2 regions of the Streptomyces sp. NPDC005752 genome follow, and region 1 is predicted to be linked to the other one. Evidence: riboswitches for the same ligand, from Rfam matches in the RefSeq annotation. Region 1 holds a riboswitch; the other holds the start of a gene.
The links. Region 1 has a riboswitch for cobalamin ahead of ABZ441_RS03895 (ABC transporter substrate-binding protein). Riboswitches for the same ligand answer to the same signal wherever they lie in the genome.

Region 1 (4,505 bases):
CGGGTACGGCGGCTTCCCGCCCGGATGGGCAGTCCGGTGGACCACTGCCTGACCTCCTTCGACCGGCTCTTCGTGGGTCGGGACGCCTTGCTGGGCCCCGGGGAGGAGGGCGACACCCCAGGGGAGTTCCGGACCGGACCCGGAGACAGGAGGCGCCGCTTCCTGACCTCGATCGGACGGGTCGTCCCCGGCCGCATCTCCATGAGCGCCTGTGCCGCCGGATCGGCCCGGGCGACCCTGGCGGTCGCCGTGCGCTACGGAGGCCACCGGCTGATCTCCGGGACCCGGGGCGCGCCGCCCGTGCCCGTCAGCTCCCACCGGACCCATCACGGACCGCTCGCCTCGGCCATGGCGACCGTCTTCGCCATGAGCCTGCTGTACCGCAGGGCACAGGAGCGGTGGGAAACCTGCACGGACGAGGAGAGCCGGGCGGACGCGGTCAGGCTGGTCGACGTCGCCAAGGCGTGGATCACCTGGCGGGCCCGTGACGTCATCGTCGAGAGCCGTGAACGCTGCGGCGCGCAGGCGCTGCTGGAGAACAACGGCATGACCGAACTGGTCACGGGCGTCGAGGGCGCCATCACGGCGGAGGGCGACAACATCGCCCTGTACACCAAGGCGGCGGCCGACATGCTCTTCGCCGCCGGGCCCGGCCGGGAGGACCCGACGGAGCGTGCGCCCCGCGCCGGTGACCTGAGCGATCCGCGCTTCCTGGGCGGGCTCCTCGCCTCGGTACAGGACATCTGGTTCGCCCGGGCCAGAGCCCGCGTGCTGCGGGCCGCCGACGCAGACACCCTCGGTCAGTGGAACGCGGCCTCGGGCCCGGCCCTGCGCGGGGTGGAGGCCTACGCGCACCGGCAGGCCGCCGAGGCCTACGCCGAGGCCCGCGCGGCGCTGCCCGAGGGGGCCGCCAGGGACCGGCTGGGGGAGCTGGAGCGACTGTTCGCCGTCGAACGGGTGGCCCGAAACAGCGGCGATCTGCTCGCCGCCGGGCTGCTGAGCGCCGATCAGGTCGACGCTCTCGCCGAGACGACCGAGGACCTGGTCGCGGCTGTCGCCGCGCACGCCCGCGAACTGGCCGATTCCTTCGCCCTGCCCGAGGAACTGCTCGCCGACTGGCCGATCGCCGGCCCTGGTTACGCGCACGCGTACGACGATCCCCAGGGCCCCTGGAACACCGGCCGGGAGGACGCCCGGTGAGTGACGTACGCAGGGGCCGGACCGTCCGCGGCCGCATCGGCGAGAGCCTGGAGGTACTGGGTCTGCGCACCGTCCTGCTGGCCTACTGGGGCACCACGTCCGTGCTCGCACGCCGGAGCGGGAAGCCACGGACGGACGGTGGCGAATCGGTTCCCCCCAAGAGCTGACCGCCCGTCGGCACCCGCCCGGTACGGAGGGAGGACGCCCCCGCCGTACCGGCGACGGGCCCCGGGGAGCCGACACACCGCGTGATAGCTTGCAGACGCCAGTCACACTCCACGTGGAGTCAGGGAATCCGGTGAGAATCCGGAGCTGACGCGCAGCGGTGAGGGGGACGGGCGGGGCCACGGCCACTGGGGCACCTTCGGGTGCACCGGGAAGGCGCCCCGTCCGGACGAACCCGAGTCCGAAGACCTGCTGGCACCCGCTTCCGTACCGGGAGCGGGCCACCGTACCGGGCTTCGCGCAAGAGCCCAGAGACGCCGAGGGACTCCGTGCCGCCCATAGCCAGCACCGTACGCCGAACCGCCCTGCTCATCACGGGACTTGTCCTCCTGACCGCCTGCGGCGGAGGGGGAAGCGTGCCCGGCGGCGCCGCGGCGGACGGTGCCGCGGACGGCTTCCCCGTGACGTTGAAGAACTGCGGCCGCACGGTCACCGTCGACGCCGCCCCGCGTCACGCCGTCTCCCTCAACCAGGGATCGACGGAGATCCTGCTCTCCCTCGGCCTCGCCGGAAGGCTGGCCGCCACCGCGACCTGGACGGACCCGGTGATGAAGGGCCTGGAGAAGGACGAAGCCACCGTGCCGCGCATCGCCGGGAACCAGCCCTCCTCCGAGAGGGTCCTCGCCGAGGAACCGGACTTCGTCAGCGCCTCGTTCGATTCGACCCTCGGCAAGGGCGGTGTGGCGACCCGCGACCAGTTCGAGGAACTCGGCGTGCCGACGTACCTCTCACCCACCGACTGCGCGGGCAAGGACAACACCGGCAGCAGCGACGGCTCCCGCACCGAGCGTCTGACCATGGACGGCGTCTACGGCGAAGTGCGCGATCTCGCAGCGGTGTTCGGAGTCCCGGAGCGTGGCGAGGAACTGGTCACGAGTCTCCGGGCCCGCATCGAAAGGGCGACCGCGGACATCGACGCGTCCGACGCCACCCTCCTCTACTGGTTCGCCAATGCCGAGGCCCCCTACCTCGCCGGCTGCTGCGGCGCCCCCGGCATCATCACCGAGGAGCTCGGCGCGAAGAACGTCTTCGACGACACCCACGAGGAGTGGCCCCGGATCAACTGGGAGACCGTCGCCGACCGCGACCCCTCCGTGCTCGTCATCGGTGATCTGACCCGCAGGTCGCAGACCGCCGAGAGCGCCGAGAAGAAGATCGAGTTCCTGGAGTCCGACCCCGCCACGAAGAACATGGAGGCCGTCCGGAACAAGCGGTACATCCTCCTCAGCGGCCAGGCGATGAATCCGACCATCCGGACCGTGGAGGGCGTGGAGCGCGTCGCGGAGGGGCTGCGCTCGTTCGGACTCGCGGGGTGACGAGGACCGACCACGCTCCGGACGTGCACGCCGAGCTGCCGCCGTCCCCGGTCCGGCCGGCCGCCGGAGCCCGCATCCTCCGCGACGGCTTCCTGTGGAGCTGCGGGGTGGCCCTGCTGCTCCTGTCCGTCGCGGTCGCCGTCACGATCGGACCCGCCCGCATCTCCGTCCCGGACGTGTGGTCGGCGGTGGCCTCGCACCTCGGTCTCGGCGAAGGGCGGCTGACCCCGATCCGGGACGGGATCATCTGGAACCTGCGCATGCCCCGCACGCTGCTCGCCGCGGTGTGCGGGGCCGGACTCGCGGTGTGCGGCACCGTGATGCAGTCGCTGCTGCGCAATCCGCTCGCCGACCCGTTCGTCCTCGGCGTCTCCTCGGGGGCGTCCACCGGAGCGGTCGTGGTCGCGGTCCTCGGTGTCGGCGGGGGAGCGGTCTCGATCTCGGGCGGTGCCTTCGTCGGTGCCCTGTGCTCCTTCGCCCTCGTCCTGCTGCTCAGCCACACGCTCGGTGGATCGACCGACCGGGTCGTGCTCTCCGGAGTCGCGGCCATGCAGCTCTTCTCCGCGCTCACCTCCTTCGTCGTGATGACCGCCGCCGACGCCGAACAGACCCGGGGCGTGCTGTTCTGGCTGCTCGGCTCGCTCAGCGGGGTCGGCTGGAGCGACGTGTGGATGTGCTCCGCCGTGCTGGCCGTGACGCTGCTGATCAGCCTCGGCCATGCCCGTACCCTCGACGCCTTCGCCTTCGGCCAGGACGCCGCGGCGGCCCTCGGGGTGCATGTGGTCCGCACCCGGTTGGTGCTGCTCTGCACGACCGCGCTGCTGACTGCGGCCCTCGTCAGCTCCGCGGGCGCCATCGGATTCGTCGGCCTCGTCCTTCCGCACGCCGCCCGGGCGCTGACGGGGTCCGGGCACCGGAGGCTGCTGCCGGTGACCGCGCTCGCGGGAGCCGTGTTCCTGGTCTGGGTCGACACCCTGGCCAGGACCGCCCTCGACCCGCAGGAGGTGCCGGTCGGTGTGGTCACCTCTCTCATCGGGGTGCCCGCCTTCGTCCTGGTCCTCTACCGCACGCGGAGGAATTCATGAACAGGGACGAGCCCGGAACCGGCACGCCCGGTGACGGGCTGCGGGCCGCGCGGGTCAGCAGGGAGGCCGGCGGGCGGATCGTCCTCGACGGAGTGAGCGTCGCGCCGCCGCCCGGCACCACCGTCGGGCTCCTGGGACCGAACGGATCCGGCAAGACCACGCTGCTGCGGGTGATGGCCGGCGTACTCGCCCCCGGTGCGGGCGTCGTCACCCTCGACGGCCGGACACTCGCCGAGACCGGCAGGCGCGGCGTCGCCCGGCGTGTGGCCGTCGTCGACCAGCACGCGGTCACCCAGGTCGATCTCAGCGTCCTCGACGTCGTGCGCCTCGGCCGGATCCCGCACCGGCGGGCCTGGTCGGCGCCCGGCCCCGAGGACGAGGACGCCGTGCACGAGGCGCTGGCGCGCACCGGACTCGCCGACCGGGCCGCGCAGTCCTGGCACACCCTCTCCGGCGGAGAGCGCCAGCGCGTCCAGATCGCCCGCGCACTCGCCCAGCAGCCACGCGAACTGCTGCTGGACGAACCCACCAACCACCTGGACATCCAGCACCAGTTGGACCTGATGTCCCTGGTGGCCGCGCTGCCCGTCACCGCCGTGGTCGCACTGCACGACCTCAATCTGGCCGCGATGTTCTGCGACCGCGTCACGGTCATGAAGGACGGCCGTGTGGTGGCCGG
Region 2 (4,505 bases), on a different contig from region 1:
CCAGGCCGACGAGCCCCCCGGGCCCGCCGACCTCGACGAGCAGTGTGGCGGCCCCGGTGACGCAGAACCCCAGGGGCACCCGGTACGCCCGCCACAGATGGCGGGCGGTCACGCCCGCCGGCCCCAGCAGCACGGCCAGGGCGGCGACCAGGATCAGGGGCGCGCCGGGCCAGGGCGGCAGCGATATGGCGAGAACCGTGAATCCCAGTCCGAGCACGGCTTTGTCCACGGGATGGCGGCGGCGCCAGCGACTGCTGTGCGCCGCCGCATCGATCTGCAGCACGTGCGCTCAGTTCCTCCGGGCCGCGGACTCCCCGGCACCGGGCCCGGTGCCCCCGCCGTCCTGCCGGGCGGCCGCCCGCAGTTCGCCCTGACGGCGTCCGCGCCGCACGCCGAAGTAGTAGGCGAGGACACCCGCGCCGAGCGCTGCCTGGAGGGCGAACAGTGCCGACTCGACCTCACCGGAAGGCGGTTCGTACAGCGGGGAGAACCAGGGTTCGTACGCGGGGGCGATCTCGGTGATCGCGGTCTCCGCCTGCGCGTCGGCGCCCGCGAAGGGCTCCTCCTGGCCGTCGCCGAGGCCGAGGGCCAGGGGCAGGACGGCCAGCGCGGCCACGACGAGCAGGAGAAGGGCGTTGATCTTCGTGTTCTTGTTCATTTGGCAACCGCCTCGGTCTCGGCCGTCCTGGTCGGGGTGCGCCTGCCGCTGAGGAACACCCCGAGCCGGGTCAGCTCCCCCTTGCTGGACTGCACGAGGAGCCGCATCACCAGCACGGTCAGAAGCCCCTCGCTCACCGCGAGCGGGATCTGGGTGAGCGCGAAGATGGAGCCGAACTTGCCGAGCGCGCCCAGGAACCCGCTGCTCGGGTCCGGGAAGGCGAGCGCCAGCTGCACGCTGGTGACGCAGTACGTGGACAGGTCGGCGACGAACGCTGCGAAGAACACCGCCACCATCAGCGGCACGTCGTAACGGCGCAGCGCCTTGTAGACCGCGTACCCCGCCCAGGGCCCGACGATCGCCATCGAGAAGACGTTGGCGCCGAGCGTGGTCAGGCCGCCGTGGGCGAGCAGCAGCGCCTGGAAGAGCAGGGTGATGGTGCCCAGTACCGCCATGATCGGCGGGCGGAACAGGATGGCTCCCAGCCCCGTACCCGTGGGATGCGAACAACTTCCCGTGACGGAGGGGATCTTCAAGGCGGAAAGTACGAACGTGAAGGCCCCGGAAGCCCCCAGGAGCAACGTGCTCTCAGGGTTCTCCCTGACTTCACGCGTGAGCGACCGGACTCCGTGGACGACGAACGGCGCGGACGCGACACCCCAGGCGATCGCGTGCGCCGGAGGCAGAAAACCCTCGGCTATGTGCATGGCTCAGCAGACCCTCTCCAGCACCTCGTGGATGGTTGAAGTGCCTTGGCCGGTCTCCTGGCTTACGGGTAACACCGCCCGAACTCCGCCTTCCCGGGTCACAAGGACCCAGTGGCTGCCCGCGAGGGCCGGAGCCGGACTTCCCGATCACAGTGGCGAGGGCCGCACCGGCATCACACCGATTTCCCGTTCACCAAGGCGTGGCGACAGTAGTGCCAGGCGGGTGGTGATGACAAGCCGGGGGAGGCCCGGGTGGACACGCCCCCGCGGGCGGCCGTGTACGCGATGACCTGCGACGGTCCGGGTGGTGATCCAGGTGGTGGCGGGCTCGGAAGCGCGAGGGGGAGGAGCGCGCTGCCGCCCTGCGGGAACGCGCTCCTGCACCTCGGGAGGGGGATCAGTGCTGCTCGACGACACCGCTCAGCTCGTTGGGAGCCTCGGGCAGTTCGGTCGAGGCCAGTTGCCGGCCCGACTCGATGTCGACGGCGACCAGCTTCTTGTTCTCCGGGTCCGAGACGTATGCCGTGTGGTCGCGCACGAACAGCGCCGGGCGGGGCTGCTGCCAGTCCAGCGGTTCCCGCCACGAACCGAGGACGGAGATCTTCCTGGTCACCTTGCCCGTGGCGGGGTCGATGACATGGATGCGGCCGTCGGTGCCCAGGACCAGCGCCTCACCGTGCGCACCGCGTGCCAGCGAGCGGAAGGTGTAGCTCGTCCCGATGTCGACGAGCCGCATCTTGCCCGTCCCGGTGTCGATGAGCGAGATCTGTTCCGGGCGTTCCAGCTCGGCGTCCTTGTCCTTCTTGTAGTCGCCGAGGACGACGGGCGACTCGTCGGAGCCGGCCTGGTTGCCGATCCTGCCGTACTCGGTGGGGCTGTTCACCTTCTTGACGGCGCCGTCCTTGTAGATCAGGACTCCGTCCTCGCAGCCGATGACGACCGCCTCGTCCTTGGCGGTCGCCTCCCCGTGGACGCCCGGGCACTCCTCGCTGCGGGTGATCTCCTTGCGGTCCTCGTCCAGTACCGCGATGCCGACGCGCTTCTCCTCCGTGCCGAGGGTCGTCACCAGCCTGCCGTCGGCGAGCTGGATGGCGACACCGTGGTGCGGCGCGGCGGAGGTGTACGTCTCGGCCTTCGGCGCGGTGTCGCCGAGGTCCTCCGGGTCGAAGACCGTGACCTCGCCCGTGCCGTCGGCGAAGAGGACGGTCCTGCCGGCGTGACGGACGACGTGGCCCGGCTTGCCGCCTTCGAACTCGACGTCGGTGAGCTTCCGGCCCGCTGCGTCGAGGACCCGGAAACCGGTCGAGGTGGAAACCATCACATGGCGGTCGCTGCCCGCGGGGTTGACCCGGTTGAACCCCTCCAGCGGTATGTCCTCGGCGAGCTTCAGTGTCGTGCCGTCGAGTACGTAGAGGCCTCCGTCGTACGTGGTGACGATCGGGTTCACGACCTGGGCGGCCGGTGAACCGGACGAGTTGTCCGCCGCCTTCGCGGCGGGCTTCCCACCGTCACCACCGCAGGCGGTGAGCGCTACGGAGGCGGCGAGCAGGGCGGCGGCAGCCGCGTTCCTCGGGCGTGCTACATGCTTCACTTCGTGTGTTCCCTCTCCAGAGCTGTCGCTCATGACCGGCGACAGCGTGGCTATTCGGTGCCCAGTCCCATGGCTATGGACCGGGTGTTGGCGCGCATCATTTCCAGGTAGGTGGCCGCCCCCTCTCCCTTCTCGGTGAGGGATTCGGAGAACAGCGGCACGACGTCCACCTCGACGCCGCTCTCACGTCCGAGCACCCGGGCCAGTCGGTCCGGTTGCGACGAGTCGGCGAAGATCGCCTTCACCCCCGTCGTCTCGATCGTGTCGGCCAGGGACTTGAGATCCGATGCGCTCGGTGAGGCGAGCGTGGTGCCGCTCGGGATCACCGCGCCCACGACCCGGAATCCGAAACGCTGGGCGAGATATCCGAAGACATGGTGATTGGTGACCAACCGGCGTCGGTCGGAAGGGATTTGGTCGAACCGTTCTCGCATCCACGTGGTCAGTTCGTCGATCTCCGCCCCGTAGGCGGACGCGTTCTTCTCGACGGCGGCCTTGTCGACGCCCCCCACGTGCTCGGCGACCTGATCCGAGATCAGTCCGACGGCCCTGCGGACCCGTTCGGGATCGGTCCAGAAGTGCGGGTCGGGCTCGCCGGCGGACTCGCCCGCCGTATAGGTGATCGGATCGACGGCGTCCCCGACCGCCAGGACGGAGACGCCCGCCTCCTTCGCGGCCTCCACATGGCGAAGGACGTTCTCCTCCAGGCCCAGGCCGTTGTGGACGACCAGATCGGCCTGCTCGATGGCCGCCGCCTGCGGAGCCGAGACTCCGAAGGAGTGCGGGTCGGCCCCGGCCTGCATCAGCACGGTGACCTCGGCCTCGTCACCGACGATGTTGCGGGTGATGTCGCCGAGGATGTTCGTGGTGACGACCACCGAGGGGCGGCTCTGCTCGCCTCCCGCGCAACCGGCCACCCCCAGGAGCAGGACGCCGGCCAGGCAGGCGAGCAGAAGGCGCGCGGGTGTCCGGCGGCTGCGCACGGTCGCGGATCCGGTGCTCATCGGCCGGTCTCCACCATGTACGTCGGGGCGAAGCCGAGCGGAAAGGTCCGGGCGAGCCTGAGCCCGTCGTCGTAGTCGATCTCGTAGACCTTCCTGGCGGCGGCGTCGTTGACGTAGGCGCGGGTGGTGTCGACCTCTATCGAGGCGGACTCCGTTCCCTCGGACAGGAGTTCCTTACGGGCGATGCTCTTCCCGGTGGCGATGTCGTAGGCGGTGAGGACTCCGTCCCTGCCGAGCGCGAGCAGCGGAGAACCCTCTCCGGCGGTGTTGGCGGCCACGACCGGACCGGTCTCGATGCGTGTCCAGGAGCGGTCGGTCACATCGAGGACCCGGACGGCGTCGTCCCCGGACAAGGCGGCGAGCGTGGTGCTGTTCGCCCGGTGACGGAAGTCGACGGCCCGCTCGGAAGCCTTCACCGCGGTGTCGTACGGGATCTTTTGTGCGTGGAACGTGCCCCTGTCCTCGCTGACCAGCAGCGCCCCGTCGGCACATCCGAAGACCACGCCTCGGCGGGTCACGGCCTCGCCGCGCACCTGGGCGCACCG

Region 2: linked by a shared signal. The riboswitch ahead of ABZ441_RS09345 (energy-coupling factor ABC transporter permease) and the one ahead of ABZ441_RS03895 (ABC transporter substrate-binding protein) in region 1 are both predicted to bind cobalamin.

Annotation. Positions count from the first base shown of each region.
Region 1 is NZ_JBEXYB010000003.1:157,756-162,260, reverse strand. It holds gene ABZ441_RS03905 (acyl-CoA dehydrogenase) at 1-1,200, shown strand, start outside; gene ABZ441_RS03900 (hypothetical protein) at 1,197-1,367, shown strand; cobalamin riboswitch at 1,450-1,637, shown strand; gene ABZ441_RS03895 (ABC transporter substrate-binding protein) at 1,695-2,741, shown strand; gene ABZ441_RS03890 (iron chelate uptake ABC transporter family permease subunit) at 2,777-3,826, shown strand; gene ABZ441_RS03885 (ABC transporter ATP-binding protein) at 3,823-4,505, shown strand, end outside.
Region 2 is NZ_JBEXYB010000008.1:80,862-85,366, forward strand. It holds gene cbiQ (cobalt ECF transporter T component CbiQ) at 1-283, opposite strand, end outside; gene ABZ441_RS09340 (energy-coupling factor ABC transporter substrate-binding protein) at 290-658, opposite strand; gene ABZ441_RS09345 (energy-coupling factor ABC transporter permease) at 655-1,365, opposite strand; cobalamin riboswitch at 1,395-1,600, opposite strand; gene aztD (zinc metallochaperone AztD) at 1,763-2,956, opposite strand; gene aztC (zinc ABC transporter substrate-binding protein AztC) at 3,007-3,960, opposite strand; gene ABZ441_RS09360 (hypothetical protein) at 3,957-4,505, opposite strand, start outside.